2 regions of the Paraburkholderia sp. MM6662-R1 genome follow, and region 1 is predicted to be linked to the other one. Evidence: predicted binding sites of a transcription regulator. Region 1 holds the regulator's gene; the other holds the start of a gene.
The links. The regulator LexA, encoded in region 1, represses DNA repair genes until DNA is damaged. The targets are predictions, from matches to a motif close to ACTGTATNNNNATACAGT.
Positions count from the first base shown of each region.

Region 2: the regulator LexA is predicted to act here: its motif matches at 4,035-4,052, upstream of recA (recombinase RecA).

Region 1 is NZ_JBNDLV010000001.1:661,749-669,679, forward strand. It holds gene OKW39_RS03055 (sulfate ABC transporter substrate-binding protein) at 1-414, opposite strand, end outside; gene lexA (transcriptional repressor LexA) at 726-1,376, shown strand; gene OKW39_RS03065 (hypothetical protein) at 1,479-1,823, shown strand; gene OKW39_RS03070 (DUF2939 domain-containing protein) at 1,943-2,560, shown strand; gene OKW39_RS03075 (universal stress protein) at 2,679-3,146, opposite strand; gene nodI (nodulation factor ABC transporter ATP-binding protein NodI) at 3,566-4,480, shown strand; partial or broken gene OKW39_RS03085 (ABC transporter permease) at 4,500-5,328, shown strand; gene OKW39_RS03090 (hypothetical protein) at 5,421-5,843, opposite strand; gene OKW39_RS03095 (LysR family transcriptional regulator) at 6,124-7,107, opposite strand; gene OKW39_RS03100 (M20 family metallopeptidase) at 7,363-7,931, shown strand, end outside.
Region 2 is NZ_JBNDLV010000001.1:3,214,123-3,222,053, reverse strand. It holds gene sucC (ADP-forming succinate--CoA ligase subunit beta) at 60-1,229, opposite strand; gene OKW39_RS15235 (DUF2889 domain-containing protein) at 1,285-1,959, opposite strand; gene recX (recombination regulator RecX) at 2,091-2,849, opposite strand; gene recA (recombinase RecA) at 2,857-3,933, opposite strand; gene OKW39_RS15220 (response regulator transcription factor) at 4,189-4,977, shown strand; partial or broken gene OKW39_RS15215 (sensor histidine kinase N-terminal domain-containing protein) at 4,987-6,548, shown strand; gene OKW39_RS15210 (MFS transporter) at 6,756-7,931, shown strand, end outside.

The DNA of each region.
Region 1 (7,931 bases):
CACCAGAAATACGATCGTCGACGTGTACGGCGATGCGTTGTCCGGCAGACGCTTTTGCCAGTTCTTGTCGACGAGCCCCTTGTTCGCGAGCGCGTCGATGTCATAGGCGAGCGCAAGCGTCACGACGTCGGCCTGCAGTCCGTCGAGCACCGAGCGAGCCTGCGCGCCCGAGCCGCCGTGCGACTGCTTGAAGGTGACGGCTTCGCCGGTCCTGGCCTTCCATTCCTTGCCGAATGCCTGATTGATGTCCTGATACAGCTCGCGCGTCGGATCGTAGGACACGTTTAACAGCGTGGTGTCGGCGTGCGCGACGCCGCTTGCGCCCAACATGCCGAACGCACCCGCCGCGCCGACGGCGAGCGCCGCGATCAGTTTTCCGGTTCGAGCCGCAAGCCCCATATGCCGATGGTTCATTTCAATTTTTCTCCGCGTGATGGTCCGCTGATGAGCGTCTGGTGTTGTTCTGCGTCGCGGCCACGTGCACATGAGCGCCAACCGGAGGCCAGTCTATCGAAGCGCTTTCATTATTAAAAATAATGTTTCTTCATTTTTTAATACTCAAAAGTGGTAACGACAGATGCGCCGGCTGCTGGGACGCCGACAATGCCGTCATGTCGCCGATAAACGACGCCCCAGCGTGGCCGTTGCGCCAAACTTAAAGTAAAGCTTGAAATGCGCGGAATACTGTATAAAAATACAGTTACCTGTTCATACATACAGTGGCCATGACAAAACTCACCGCACGACAGCAGCAGGTTTTCGATCTGATCCGCCGCGCGATCGAACGCACCGGCTTTCCGCCCACTCGCGCGGAAATTGCCGCCGAACTCGGGTTCAGCTCGGCCAATTCCGCGGAAGAGCATCTGCGCGCGCTGGCGCGCAAGGGCGTGATCGAACTCGCGGCCGGCGCGTCGCGCGGCATCCGCCTGCTGTCCGGGCAGGAGGACGCGCCGTATCAGTTCACCCTGCCGCATGCGGGCCTGATGCAGTTGTCGTTGCCGCTGATCGGCCGGGTCGCGGCGGGTAGCCCGATCCTCGCGCAGGAACATATCTCGCAGCACTACGCGTGTGACCCGGCGCTGTTCTCGAGCAAGCCCGACTACCTGCTGAAGGTGCGCGGCCTGTCGATGCGCGACGCGGGCATTCTCGACGGCGACCTGCTCGCGGTGCAAAAGCGCACCGAAGCGAAGGACGGCCAGATCATCATTGCGCGGCTTGGCGACGACGTGACGGTCAAGCGTCTGAAGCGCCGGCCGAACGGCATCGAACTGATCGCCGAAAACCCCGATTACGACAACATCTTCGTGGAAACCGGCAGCGCCGATTTCGCGCTCGAAGGGATCGCGGTCGGGCTGATCCGCCCCAGCGAGTTCTGATCTGTCGCTGTCGCCAGAACGCTTGCGCCGGTTTGTCCGACCCAAGCCGCATTTACGCCTGCATCTATGCCCGCATCTACGCCGAATCGCCTGGAGAGACTCATGGAACGCCTTGCCCGCCTGTTGCCCTTTCGCCAGTTCGGCCGTCTGCGCCATCTGCGCAAGCTCACGCCCTGCGCGCTAATCGAGGCGCCCGCTGCGCGCACGCCGTCGCTGTTCGACGCGGTTGCCGAAGCTTCCGGTCTGCCGTCGTCGTTGCCGGCGTTCGCGCGCGTGTCGCTGAATTCGGCGCTGAACATCGTTGAGCCCGCGCGTCGCGCGCCGGTGCGGGTCTATCATGGACCGTCGCGACTGATCATGGTCGGCACGGTCGACGCCGTATGCCGTATGATCGATCGCTGCATAGCCGACGAAGCCAACGTGCACGGCGCGGTGTTCGAAGCCTGAGCGAATCCTGAGTACGCATGCAACAAGCACTTCGGATGTTCAGAGATTCGTGTGGGATGGGATCGTTCCGACCTCGCCGTGCTCGACGTTAGATCATCACTGACGTGGAGTCCCATTCGATGACAATTCGGAAACGCATACAGGGCAGCGCCACCCGGCCGCTGCTGATCACGCTGATCGTGGTGATCGTGATTGCCGCGCTGGGCTTTATTTATGCGTCACCGTATCTCGCGGTGAACAATCTCAAACGCGCCGCCGATGCGCGTGACGTGCAAACCGTCAATCAGTACGTGGACTTTCCCGCGCTACGCGATAGCCTGAAGCAACAGGTGGGCGCCATGCTGACACGCCGGCTCGAGGCGGATGCCGGCAACAAGATGGCCACGATCGGCGCGGTGATCGGCGTGACGCTGATCGGCCCGCTCGTCGATGCCTATGCGACACCCGACGGCGTCGCGGCGCTGCTGAACGGCATGCCGCCGCGTGGCACGCCGGGCGAGCAACCGTCCGCGCCGCCAGCCGCGGGCGGCGAAGCGCCGGCCGCACCAGCCGCGGGCGACACCACCACGCAGGCCAGCGCACCGCCGCCCGGGCGTCAAAGCACGGCCGGCTATCGCAGTCTCAACGAGTTTGTCGTCACGTACCGGCGTGGCGAAGGTAACGCGAACTATTCGGCAATCTTTCGTCGCGAAGGTCTGGTCACGTGGAAGCTCGCGGCGATCAATCTGAACGAGTGAGATCGAAGCCTGGCCGGATGGGATGCGTGGCTGGCCATCGGGGCCGGCCACGCGACAGGGTCTATTCAAATCTGGGCTCGATGACGGGGCGCGCGGCTTCGCGTCCCTCACTAGCCCATTACGCCGCAGCCGCCTGCTGCTGCTCCTGCGCGGACGAGCACGCCACCAGAATGCTGCACGACACGCGGTCGAGCAGCGGCGTGTTGCCCGCCCCCATCCACCACCGTGACAAACCAGTCCGGCAGCGATGACCCACCACCACGAGGTCGACCTGCAACTCGTTGGCAAGATTGGCGATCTCGTCGATCGGATGACCGAATGCGAAATGCCCTTGCGCGCTCACGCCTCGCTCGGTCAGCCAGTTCACGCCCTCCTGCAGAATCTCGCGGGCCGTTTTTTCGAAGCTGCTGCACGCGACGTCCGTCAACAGGCCCGCGCTCTGCGCGATGCTCGAACGCATGTCGACGACCGACAGCAGATGCGTTTCTGCCTTCAGTTCCAACGCCAGATCGGCACCGCAACGCAGGGCTTTCCGGCCTTCGCGCGAGCCGTCGTAGCACAACAGGATTTTCTGGTAGCTCGCCATCTGTTTTCTCCATTCGCGCGGAAAGCGCGGTCTGAATCAATCATGGTGCGCCGCAATTCGGCTTGCAAGGGATGGAAAACGCTAAGTGCATACTCGGTGCATGCCGATCCAGTCTGCACAAGCGTTGGGCGACCCGACGCAGCGTTTGCACGCGTATGCCGCAATGCAAAACTTCGTTTGCGAACGCTGCGTCGACACACTGCGGGCCGGTTGACGTGCCAGTCGTGCCACCGCCAATCAGCGGCGCCAATCGACACCGACGAGCGCATCGCACACCACGCATGACGCGTTCCCGGACACCCGCTCGCATCAGCGATCCGATACCTGGAGTAAGCGGCTTCGCGTGCGCAATGCGTGCATCGCAGGTATGTTGTGTCTTGCGCGTACGTTGTGTCTTTTTCCGGAGCCTTGCTCGAGCCATGCCCACCGCCCCCATCGAATTCCATCAGGTCAGGAAAAGCTACGGCGAAAAAACGGTCGTCGACGGATTGTCGTTTCATGTGAACACCGGCGAATGCTTCGGGCTGCTCGGCCCCAACGGCGCCGGTAAGACCACGACATTGCGCATGCTGCTCGGCATTGCGGCGCCCGACGCCGGCGCGATCCGGCTGTGCGACGAGCCGATCCCGGGCCGCGCGCGCCTCGCGCGCTCGCGCGTCGGCGTGGTGCCGCAGTTCGACAACCTCGATCCCGATTTCACGGTGCGCGAAAATCTGCTCGTATTCGGTCGCTACTTCGGTCTGAGCGCCGCGCAGTGTCGCGCGGCGGTGCCGGGTCTGCTCGAATTCGCTCGCCTCGAGAACAAGGCGGACGCGCGCGTGAGCGAACTGTCGGGCGGCATGAAGCGGCGCCTCACGCTCGCGCGCGCGCTGATCAACGATCCCGACGTGCTGATCATGGACGAGCCGACCACCGGTCTCGATCCGCAAGCGCGCCATCTGATCTGGGAGCGGCTGCGCTCGCTGCTCGCGCGCGGCAAGACCATTCTGCTGACCACGCACTTCATGGAAGAAGCCGAACGGCTCTGTCATCGACTGTGCGTGATCGAGGAAGGCCGCAAGATCGCCGAAGGCGCGCCGCGCGAGTTGATCGAGTCCGAAATCGGCTGCGACGTGATCGAGATCTACGGCCCCGATCCGTTTGCGTTGCGCGACGAACTCGCGCCGCTCGCCGAGCGCACCGAGATCAGCGGCGAGACGCTGTTCTGTTACGTGAACGACGCGCAGCCCGTGCATATGCGCCTCAAGCAGCGCGCCGATTTGCGCTATCTGCATCGGCCGGCGAATCTCGAGGATGTGTTTCTGCGGCTCACCGGTCGCGAAATGCAGGACTGAATCCATAGCGAGACACTTGATGGACGCACGTACTTACGAAACCCACGACGGCACGCCATCGGCGCAAGAACCGTTCGGTGCCTTCCCCGCCAATGCCACGAACTGGATCGCGGTGTGGCGCCGCAATTACCTGGTGTGGAAAAAGCTCGCGATCGCGTCGATGTTCGGCAACTTCGCCGATCCGATGATCTATCTGTTCGGTCTCGGCCTCGGGCTCGGGCTGATGGTCGGGCACGTCGACGGCGTGTCGTATATCTCGTTCCTCGCGGCGGGCACGGTGCCGTCGAGCGTGATGATGTCGGCGAGCTTCGAGTCGATGTATTCGGGCTTTTCGCGCATGCACGTGCAGCGCACGTGGGAAGCGATCATGCATACGCCGCTCACGCTCGGCGATATCGTGCTCGGCGAGGTGGTGTGGGCCGCCAGCAAATCGGTGTTGTCGGGTGTGGCGATCATGCTGGTGGCGGGCGCGCTCGGCTATGCGAGTTTTCCGTCGATGCTGCTCGCGCTGCCGGTCATCGTGCTGGCCGGTCTCGCGTTCGCGAGCCTCGCGATGATCGTGACGGCGCTCGCGCCGTCATACGACTTTTTCATGTTCTATCAGACGCTCGTGCTCACGCCGATGCTGCTGCTCTCCGGCGTGTTCTTTCCGATCTCGCAACTGCCCGGCGCCGCGCAAGCGGTGACTGCCGCACTGCCGCTCGCCAATGCGGTCGACCTGATGCGCCCGGCGATGCTCGGTCGGCCGATGGAGCACGCGGCGCTCCATGTGAGCGTGCTGGGCCGCTTATGCGATCGGCGGCTTCATCGTGTCGGCGATCCTGCTTCGGCGTCGCATGATGAAGTAAGCCGAACGCGCGGGCGGCGCGTTGCGCCTGCACCCGCGCAAGACGACGCCGCGTCGGTCGTCGCACGGCGTGTTTGCTATCGTTGTGCGCGCTCAGTCCTCGTCATCGGTCCACGGAATGTCGACGTCGGAGATGAACGCGACCGTCGCGAACGGGCCGCCCTCGTGACGCCCGATCTTGCCATCGGCGCGCTGCCATTCCACCCGGAACACGGTGACCGGATCATCCGCGATCAGCCGCACCGTGCGCAATTCGTCGGGATCGGCGTCCTCGACCGGACCGTCGAGCGAAATCAGCAGCGCCTGTGGCCATAGACCATCGGCGGGATCGTAGATCTTGTCGCCGTCGTGAATCAGCGTGAAGGCTTCCACGCCGATGGTCGCCGACGCATCGACGATCATCTTGGCGAGCGCACGCAACAACGCGGTCGCCCGCGCCGAGTTCGCCTGACGGATCGCGAGATCACCGCGCGTGAGAGCCTGCTCGAGTTTTGGATTGGTTTTCTGTTGCGCCATGGCTGTGTTGGTCCTATCGCTCTGTCGTGGGCAACGCGCCATCGGGACGACGCGCCGCGTTTCTATTTGGGTCCATCTATTGCCGCTTGTGTGCATTGCAGCATCGCGGGCTGGGCGGCAGGTCCGCGGTTCGACTGTCATTGTTCCGCGTTTGCCCTGATCGTGGCGCGCACCATCAGGGTCGTTTTCTCAGGGCCGTCCTTGCCGTCCACCACAGTTTAGGTCGTGATTCGGATTCCGGGAGAACATTTGCCGCTTAGTGCGCGGCATGTGTCGCATTTCATGCATCGGCTCGCGGGCGCCGCGGCGTACGTTTACCGCGTCCACCGGCGAGCTTCGACGCCTGCGCCCCAGCCGGCTTCGCATCCGCGATCCGCGCGATCAGATGGTCGCGAAACGTGCGCACCGACGGGGGCAACTCGCGCCCCGCCATCGTCTGCACCTGGATGCTGCGCTGGCGCATCTGCGGGTCGGTGAGCGGAATCACGACGAAGCCGTCGTCGGCATAGCGGTCGCGCACCGACAGCAGCCCCGTGAACATGATCGCTCCGGACCGCTGCGCGTAGCGATAACTCGCGCCGCTGTTGTTGCAGATCAGATCCGGCTCGAGGAGGATGCCTTCGAGCGCGCACGTGATGTCGATCAACTGGCGAATCGTGGTGCCCGTCTCCGACAACACGAGCGGATAGCGACTCACCTCGGCGAGCGACAGTTTCGCGCGCGCCGCAAGGGGATGATCGGCGCGCAGCAGCACGAACACCGGCGCGCGTTCGGTGTGCTCGACCTTCACGCCCTTCTCCGGCGCGAGGCTGAACGACAGCGCGATATCGACGTCACCGTCGCGCACGTGGCGAGTGGCGTCGGCCGGCGACATCACGGTCAGCGTGAAATCGATGCCGGGGCGCTCGGCGCGGAAATCCGCAATCGCGGTGGGCAGGAAGTCGACCGCAAAACCCTCGGCGGTCGCGATCTTGATCCGGCTGCCGTGCAAGCTCGCGAGGCCGCTAATCTCTTTCATCACGTGCTCGGCTTCGAGCAGGCTGCGTTGCGCGTACGCAAGCAGCCGCTCACCGGCCTCGGACAGCGTCATGCCGCGCGGACGCCGCTCGAACAGCGTCACGCCGAGCTCGCTTTCGAGCCGCACGATTTGCCGGCTGATCGCCGATACCGCGACGTGCAGCCGCTCGGACGCGTCGCTCAGCGAGCCGCCGCGCGCGACTTCGACGAAATAACGCAACGCGATGCCATGCAGTGAACGTGCCATCCTGGACGCCTCGATCGAATCAGTTGCAACGGTGCCATGGGTGGGCGGGTGCCGCGGTTCAAGCCGACGCGCGACGCTTTGCTTTTCCGGCAAGGCAAGCTTCGAAACACGATCATTGTGACAAAAATGGCGCGCTTCTAGAATCGGTCGCAATCACGTTGCAGACGATTCGCCTGAACGCCGCGCCGAGCATCGAGCCATCGAGCCTCGCGGCCCTCCGCCCCTTCACCCATCCCCCGCATCGGAGACATCGACATGAGCCGCAACCAGGCCATCGAGCTTGCCACCCGGCACTTCGAATCCGGCGCTTTTCTCGCCGATCTGAACCGTCGCGTCGGTTTTCGCACCGAAAGCCAGGAAAGCGATCGCGGCGCACTGCTGCTGTCCTATCTGACCGACGAAATCCAGCCCGAAGCGGAGCGCCTCGGCTTCAGCACGCGCATCGTCGATAACCCGGTCGATGGCTTCGGTCCGTTCCTGATCGCCAACCGTCACGAAGGCGATCATCTGCCGACCGTGCTGATCTACGGCCACGGCGACGTCGTGCGCGGCTACGACAGCCAGTGGCGCGCGCCGCTGACGCCGTGGGCGGTGAGCGTGGAAGGCGAGCGCTGGTTCGGTCGCGGCACCGCCGACAACAAAGGCCAGCACTCGATCAACCTCGCCGCGCTCGCGAGCACGCTCGCCGCGCGCGACGGCAAACTCGGCTTCAACACGAAGCTGTTGATCGAGATGGGTGAGGAAACCGGCTCGCCGGGGCTCGACGCGATCTGCCATGCGCATCGCGACGAACTCGCCGCCGACGTGCTGATCGCCTCCGACGG
Region 2 (7,931 bases), 2.6 Mb from region 1:
GCGCGCCGCCACTCGTAAACCTGGCAAATGAGCTGGTAAATGCGCCGTGGACAGCTGGCTTACGCCTTGCCCGAAGCAGCCGCGACGACCTTCTGAGCCGCCTCTTCCATGCTGTCCGCCGAGATGATCGGCAGGCCGGATTCGGCGAGCATCTTCTTGCCCAGGTCTTCGTTCGTGCCCTTCATGCGGACCACGAGCGGCACCTTCAGCGACACGGCCTTCGAGGCCGCGATCACGCCTTCCGCGATCACGTCGCAGCGCATGATGCCACCGAAGATGTTGACCAGAATCGCGGTCAGGTTCGGGTTCTTCAGCATGATCTTGAACGCTTCGGTGACCTTCTCGGTCGTAGCTCCTCCGCCGACGTCGAGGAAGTTCGCCGGTTCGCCGCCGAACAGCTTGATGGTGTCCATCGTTGCCATTGCGAGGCCGGCGCCGTTCACCAGACAGCCGATGTTGCCGTCGAGCGAGATGTACGCGAGGTCGAACTTCGACGCTTCGATTTCAGCCGGATCTTCCTCGTCCAGATCGCGGTACGCGACGATTTCCGGGTGACGGAACAGCGCATTCGAGTCGAAGTTGAACTTCGCGTCGAGTGCGATGACCTTGCCGTCGCCGGTCAGGATCAGCGGGTTGATTTCGGCGAGCGATGCGTCGGTTTCCCAGAATGCCTTGTACAGGCCTTGCAGGATCGCGCGAGCTTGCGGGATCGAAGCGTCGGGCACGCCGATCTTCTTCGCGAGGTCGTCTGCTTCCGAGTCCTTCAGGCCGGTCGACGGATCGACGGCAACCTTGTGGATCAGCTCAGGCGTCTTTTCCGCGACTTCTTCGACGTCCATGCCGCCTTCGCTCGACGCCATCACGACGATCTTCTGCGAAACGCGATCGATCACGAGACCGACATACAGTTCCTTCTTGATGTCGGCGCCTTCTTCGATCAGCAGGCGGTTCACCTTCTGGCCTTCCGGACCGGTCTGGTGCGTGACGAGCTGCATGCCGAGGATCTGGTTCGAGTACTCGCGAACCTGTTCCAGCGACTTGGCGACCTTGACGCCGCCGCCCTTGCCACGGCCACCCGCGTGGATCTGAGCCTTCACGACCCACACCGGGCCGCCCAGCTCTTCCGCGGCCTTGACCGCATCATCCACCGAGAAGACCGGCTTGCCGCGCGGTACCGCGACGCCGAATTTCCGCAGGATTTCCTTACCCTGGTACTCGTGAATCTTCATGCGTGATTCCCTTCAGTCTGAGAGTTGGATAGAACTTCGATTCCGTTGCCGCCGTTCAGGCCGACGCGTCGCCGCTTCGTTCGCGGGCCGCCGCGCCGTCCGACGAGGCCGCGCGTTCCGCCGGACGCGGTGCATGACCATACCAGCGCGGATAAAACTGTTTCACCGCCTCGCCGTCGAAACGCAGCGCGTGGCAGCGTCCCAGCTGGAATGGCGGTTTGTCGTTGGAATGCTCGCCTGTGCCGTTGGACGATTCGTCTCCCGAACCCGCGTTCGCGCCCGGCGTGCCGTCATCGGTGTTCCATACGTCGCCGGCGAACGCCTGGATCGCGGCGGTCGGCAGGATCGCGCACAGCTCGGTGAGATGCGTGCAACCGGCCGTGCCGGCCAGCAAACGGGCAGCATCGCGACGGAAGTTGTGGAACAGATTGAGCCCGATGAGGGCACGGTAGGCGGGATTGCTGGCCTGGCACAACCCTGGATAGGGGACCCAGTCGGACGACGCCTCGGCGTTGACGACATTGAGCTTGCGATCGATGGTGATGCGAAGCCAGAGTTCATGGATCGGCTGACCATTGGGCCGGACACCCGACGCAAGCGCCACATCGCGTGGCTTTTCGTCGGTCAGGCACGCTTCCACATCCCACAGGCCATCGGCTCGCTCGTAAGCTTCCGCTCTGATTGCGCGACGATGGCGCAACTGACGGGACACTGGCGGGGAGAGCGACATGCGGGAAGGAAAGGCCGGATTGGGAAAACTTCTGGAGTTTAGCATAACGGGTATTTGGGACAGCCCCGATTGCGCACGGCCTGGCGCCAGGTTACGGCGCGGTAATTGCCCTACCCGTCGAGACTGGCGTGTTAGTCGCCGTCCCCGATCTCGTCGATACCCTTCAGGATCTTGCCGATCGTCGCGCCGGAGAAGCCGCGCGACGCGAGAAAGCGCGCCTGCTTCGCGCGCTCGGCCGGCGTTTGCGGCAACTGGCCGAACTTCTTGCGCCAGACCGCCTGGGCGCGCGCGAGTTCGGTTTCGCGCAATTGCGCGCTCGCCTCTTCGACGAGCGCCGGGTTGAGCGCGTGTTGCTTCAGTTCGCCGAGAATGCGGCTCGTGCCGAGCCGCGATGCGCGCCGATGGATCAGGCTTTCCGCGAAGCGCGAGTCGGATAGCCAGTTTTCGGCCTGCAGCGCGTCGAGCACCGTGTCGAGCGAATCGGTTTCCTCGACGTAAGGCTTCAGCTTGCGGGCGAGGTCGGCGCGGCTATATTCGCGGCGCGACAGATAGCCGAGCGCGCGCGCTTTCAACGAACGGGCGGGGCGTTGGGATTTTCTGCTGTCGTCTTTGTCGGACTGGCCCGGCTTCTCTTCGCCGGGTTGGCGACGCGAGCGGGTGTAGGTGACTTCGGAGGGGATTGGGGAATCGAGTCCGGAGGAATCCCGGCTGGACGACGCTGCAGCGGGTGCAGACCGCGTACGCTGCGGGCCGCGGCCCGCGGCGCGGTCATGTGCGTCGAACGGTTCGAACGGGTCGCCGGACTCAGGCGATCCGTCCGCCTCGTCGCGCGGGCCGTCCGGATAGCGTCCGGAGTCGAAACCGGACAGCGGCCGGCCTTTGCGTATCACTTGATGCTTACTCTTCTTCGCCCGCGACTTCAGCGTCCGCGCCGGTCACGGCGTTCGCCATCGCGGTGACGCCCAGCGATTCGCGGATACGGTTCTCGATTTCGCGAGCGATATCCGGATTTTCGCGCAGGAATTCACGCGCGTTGTCCTTGCCCTGACCGATCCGCTCGCCGCTGTAGCTGTACCATGCGCCAGCCTTGTCGACGATCTTCGCCTGCACGCCGAGGTCGATGATTTCGCCCTGACGCGAGATGCCCTCGCCGTACAGGATGTCGAAAATCGCTTCACGGAACGGCGGCGCCACCTTGTTCTTGACGACCTTCACGCGGGTTTCGTTGCCGATCACTTCGTCGTTCTTCTTGATCGAGCCGATGCGGCGAATGTCCAGACGCACCGACGCGTAGAACTTCAGCGCATTACCGCCCGTGGTGGTTTCCGGGTTGCCGAACATCACGCCGATCTTCATGCGGATCTGGTTGATGAAGATCACGAGGCAGTTCGTGCGCTTGATCGTGCCGGTCAGCTTGCGCAGCGCCTGCGACATCAGACGCGCCTGCAGACCCGGCAGCGAGTCGCCCATTTCGCCTTCGATTTCCGCCTTCGGCACCAGCGCCGCGACCGAGTCGATCACGATCATGTCGATCGAGCCCGAGCGCACCAGCGCGTCGGCGATTTCGAGCGCCTGTTCGCCGGTGTCCGGCTGCGAGACCAGCAGGTCGGCGACGTTCACGCCGAGCTTGCCCGCGTATTGAATGTCCAGCGCGTGTTCCGCGTCGATGAACGCCGCGGTGCCGCCGAGCTTCTGCATTTCGGCGACGACCTGCAGCGTCAGCGTGGTTTTACCGGACGATTCCGGACCGTAGATTTCGACCACGCGGCCGCGCGGCAAACCGCCTACGCCCAGTGCGATGTCGAGGCCGAGCGATCCGGTGGAGACCACCTGGATGTCTTCGACTGCCTCACCTGCGCCGAGCCGCATGACCGACCCTTTGCCGAACTGCTTTTCGATCTGCGCGAGCGCGGCGGCGAGAGCCTTGCTCTTTTCAGCAGTCAGTCCAGCCGAGCCTTTCTTGCTTTCTTCCATGAATCGTCCTTTGCTATGATGAACGGCGTCTGAGGCAGGTGTGCACCCGCGGTTCCACTCGAATTGAGCGGAGTCTCCAGGACATCACACGAAACGCAGACACTGTATAAAAAAACAGTAGTTTTGGCAAGCGCGATTGTGATGCGAACGCGCATCTTTTACTGTCGCATCGCCCCAACTACCCACAAAATGTTCGGAGACCGCTGCGCGCCGGGGCCCCCCCCCACGGTGCCGGCAAAGCCAGGCTGGCGCATCATGCGAATTCTGATTGCCGAAGACGACAGCATACTCGCGGATGGTCTGGTTCGATCACTCCGCCAATCGGCCTATGCGGTCGATCACGTGAAAAGCGGCGTAGAAGCCGATACCGCGTTGTCAATGCAGACGTTCGACCTATTGATCCTCGATCTGGGCCTGCCGCGCATGTCCGGGCTCGAGGTGCTGCGCCGCCTGCGCGCGCGCAATTCGAACCTGCCCGTGCTGATCCTGACCGCCGCCGATAGCGTCGACGAACGCGTCAAAGGCCTCGACCTCGGCGCCGACGATTACATGGCCAAGCCCTTCGCGCTGAACGAACTCGAAGCGCGCGTGCGCGCGCTGACACGGCGCGGCGCGGGCGGCGGCCCGACCGTCGTGCGGCATGGCTCGCTGTCGTTCGATCAGGTGGGCCGCATCGCCTACGTCAACGACCAGGCGATCGATCTGTCCGCGCGCGAACTCGGGCTGCTCGAAGTGCTGCTGCAACGGATCGGCCGGCTGGTCTCGAAAGAGCAGCTCGTCGACCATCTATGCGAATGGGGCGAGGAAGTCAGCAACAACGCGATCGAAGTCTACGTGCACCGGCTGCGCAAGAAGATCGAACCGAGCGGCGTGCGCATCATCACCGTGCGCGGGCTCGGCTACTGTCTCGAAAAAGCGGCGCCGCCGGCGAATGCGAGCGCGCCCGCCACCCCGGCCGGCTCCGAGCCGCAGACGGCACAAGCGGCACAATCGTCCACCGCGCCGTCGTCCACCGCGATGCCGGCGAGCCACCACTACAAATAGAGGCCAGCGATGTCCGCACGCGCTGATCGCGCCACGGCGCACGCTGCGGACCTCGACGAGGCGCGCGACGCGCGCTACGCCAATCCGTTCGCCGCGCCCGACGAAACCGAAGCCGCCGCCGAAGCGCGTCCGCGCTCGCTGTTCGGCGAAATTCTCGACTGGATGCTCGCGCCGCTGCTGCTGCTGTGGCCGATGAGCCTCGCGGTCACCTATCTGGTCGCGAAGTCGATCGCGAACGGGCCGTTCGACCGCGCGCTCGAAACCGATGCCTACGTCCTCGCGCGCCAGATCCATCCGGTCAACGGCGTCGCGGAGCTGTCGCTGCCCGAGTCGACGCGCGATTTCCTGCGTGCCGACAACGTCGACAGCGTGTTCTTTCAGGTGCTCGGCACGCGCGGCGAGCTCGTGGCCGGCGAGCGTGACATGCCACTGCCGCACGAGGAAGACCGCCCGCCACCGGGCCTCGTCGAATTCCGCGACGACGTGCTGCGCGGCAACGACATCCGCGTCGCCTACACGACCGTCGAGTTTCCGCAGACGCCGGGCGCGCGCAGGCCGTGCTCGTGCAGGTCGCCGAAACGCTCGACAAGCGCAGCCAGCTCGCCAACGACATCATCAAGGGCGTGATCCTGCCGCAGTTCGTGATCCTGCCGCTCGCGATCCTGCTCGTGTGGTTCGGGCTGTCGCGCGGGCTCGAGCCGCTGCATGCGCTGCAGGCGCATATCCGCGCGCGCCGGCCGGACGATCTGTCGCCGCTCGAAGCGCGCCGCGCGCCGCCGGAAATCGAGCCGCTCGTCACGTCGTTCAACGATCTGCTCACGCGCCTCGAACAGAACATGGAGCTACAGAAGCGCTTCATCGCCGACGCCGCGCATCAGATGAAAACGCCGCTGGCCGGCCTGCGCACCCAGGCCGAGCTCGCGCTGCGCCAGAACGCGTCGGCCGAGGTTCGTCGCTCGCTCGAACAGATCGCGACGAGCTCCGAGCAGGCCGCGCGGCTCGTCACGCAATTGCTCGCGCTGGCGCGCGCGGAAAACCGTCGGTCGGGGCAGATCTTCACGCCGCTCGAACTCGGCGAACTCGCGCGCAGCGCGGTGCGCGAATGGGTGCAGGCCGCGCTCGCGAAGCAGATGGACATCGGCTACGAAGCGCCCGACGAGCCGGTCGAAGTCGCCGGCAATCCGGTGATGCTGCGTGAAATGCTGTCGAACCTGATCGACAACGCGATCCGCTATACGCCGGCGGGCGGCCGCATCACCGTGCGCGTGCGGCACGACGCCCCCGCGCGGCTCGTGCACCTGGAAGTCGAGGACACCGGGCTCGGCATTCCGGCCAGCGAGCGCTCTCGTGTGGTCGAGCGCTTTTACCGGATTCTGGGCCGCGAGGGCGACGGCAGCGGCCTCGGCCTCGCGATCGTGCGCGAGATTGCGGCAATGCACGGCGGCGAGCTCGCCATCGACGACAACGTCTACCAGGAGTCACCGCGGCTCGCCGGCACACTGGTGCGCGTCAGCTTGCACGTGCTCGAACGGGGCGGGACTTACCCTAACGCGCCTCTATCGTCAGCGTGACGGTCAGCGTTTTTTGAGATATTTCAGCGTGGATTGCGGGAACATCCCAGCACATTGACGGAAATTGAACGCCTATTCGTCGGCTTACCGGACTACCCCCAGGTTCAGCGCCGAGTCAGAACGCCGTAAGTTTCCACTCCAATAATCGGTTGCACGGGAACGCCTGTGCCGGCGATCCGCGTGTATATCAATATTGGAGACGACAATATGGCTACCGTTGGCGGGCAAATCTCGCACGTGCCGATGACGCGCGATGAGAAGCGGGTGATCTTCGCATCGTCGCTGGGTACGGTTTTCGAGTGGTACGACTTTTATCTGGCCGGCTCGCTTGCGGCCTTCATCAGCAAGAGCTTCTTTTCCGGCGTCAATCCGACCGCGGCGTTCATCTTCACGCTGCTCAGCTTCGCGGCGGGCTTCGCGGTGCGGCCGTTCGGCGCGATCGTATTCGGGCGGCTCGGCGACATGGTCGGGCGCAAGTACACTTTCCTGATCACGATCATCATCATGGGCCTGTCGACGTTCCTCGTCGGCTTCCTGCCGGGCTACGCGGCGATCGGCATCGCTTCGCCGGTGCTCTTCATCGCGATGCGCCTGCTGCAGGGTCTCGCGCTCGGCGGCGAGTATGGCGGCGCCGCAACCTACGTGGCCGAACACGCGCCAGCGAACCGCCGCGGCTTCTACACCGCATGGATCCAGACCACCGCCACGCTCGGTCTGTTTCTGTCGCTGCTCGTGATTCTCGGCATTCGCACGTTCATGGGCGAAGACGCCTTCGGCGCCTGGGGCTGGCGCATTCCGTTCGTCGTGTCGATCCTGCTGCTCGCGGTGTCGGTGTGGATTCGCCTGCAACTGCATGAGTCGCCGGTGTTCGCGCGCATCAAGGCCGAGGGCAAGACCTCGAAGGCGCCGCTTTCCGAAGCGTTCGGCCAATGGAAGAACCTGAAGGTCGTGATTATCGCGCTGCTCGGCCTGACGGCCGGCCAGGCTGTCGTCTGGTACACGGGCCAGTTCTACACGCTGTTCTTCCTCACGCAGACGCTGAGGGTCGACGGTTCGAGCGCCAACATCATGATCGCGCTCGCGCTGCTGATCGGCACGCCGTTCTTCCTGTTCTTCGGCTCGCTGTCGGATCGCATCGGCCGCAAGCCGATCATCATGGCCGGCCTGCTGATCGCCGCACTCACCTACTTCCCGCTGTTCAAGGCGCTCACACACTACACGAACCCGGCGCTCGAAGCGGCAACCGCGAAGTCGCCGATCGTCGTGATCGCCGATCCGGCCGAGTGCTCGTTCCAGTTCAACCCGGTGGGCACGGCGAAGTTCACGAGCTCATGCGACATCGCGAAGGGCGCGCTGTCGCGAGCCGGCCTGAACTACGACAAC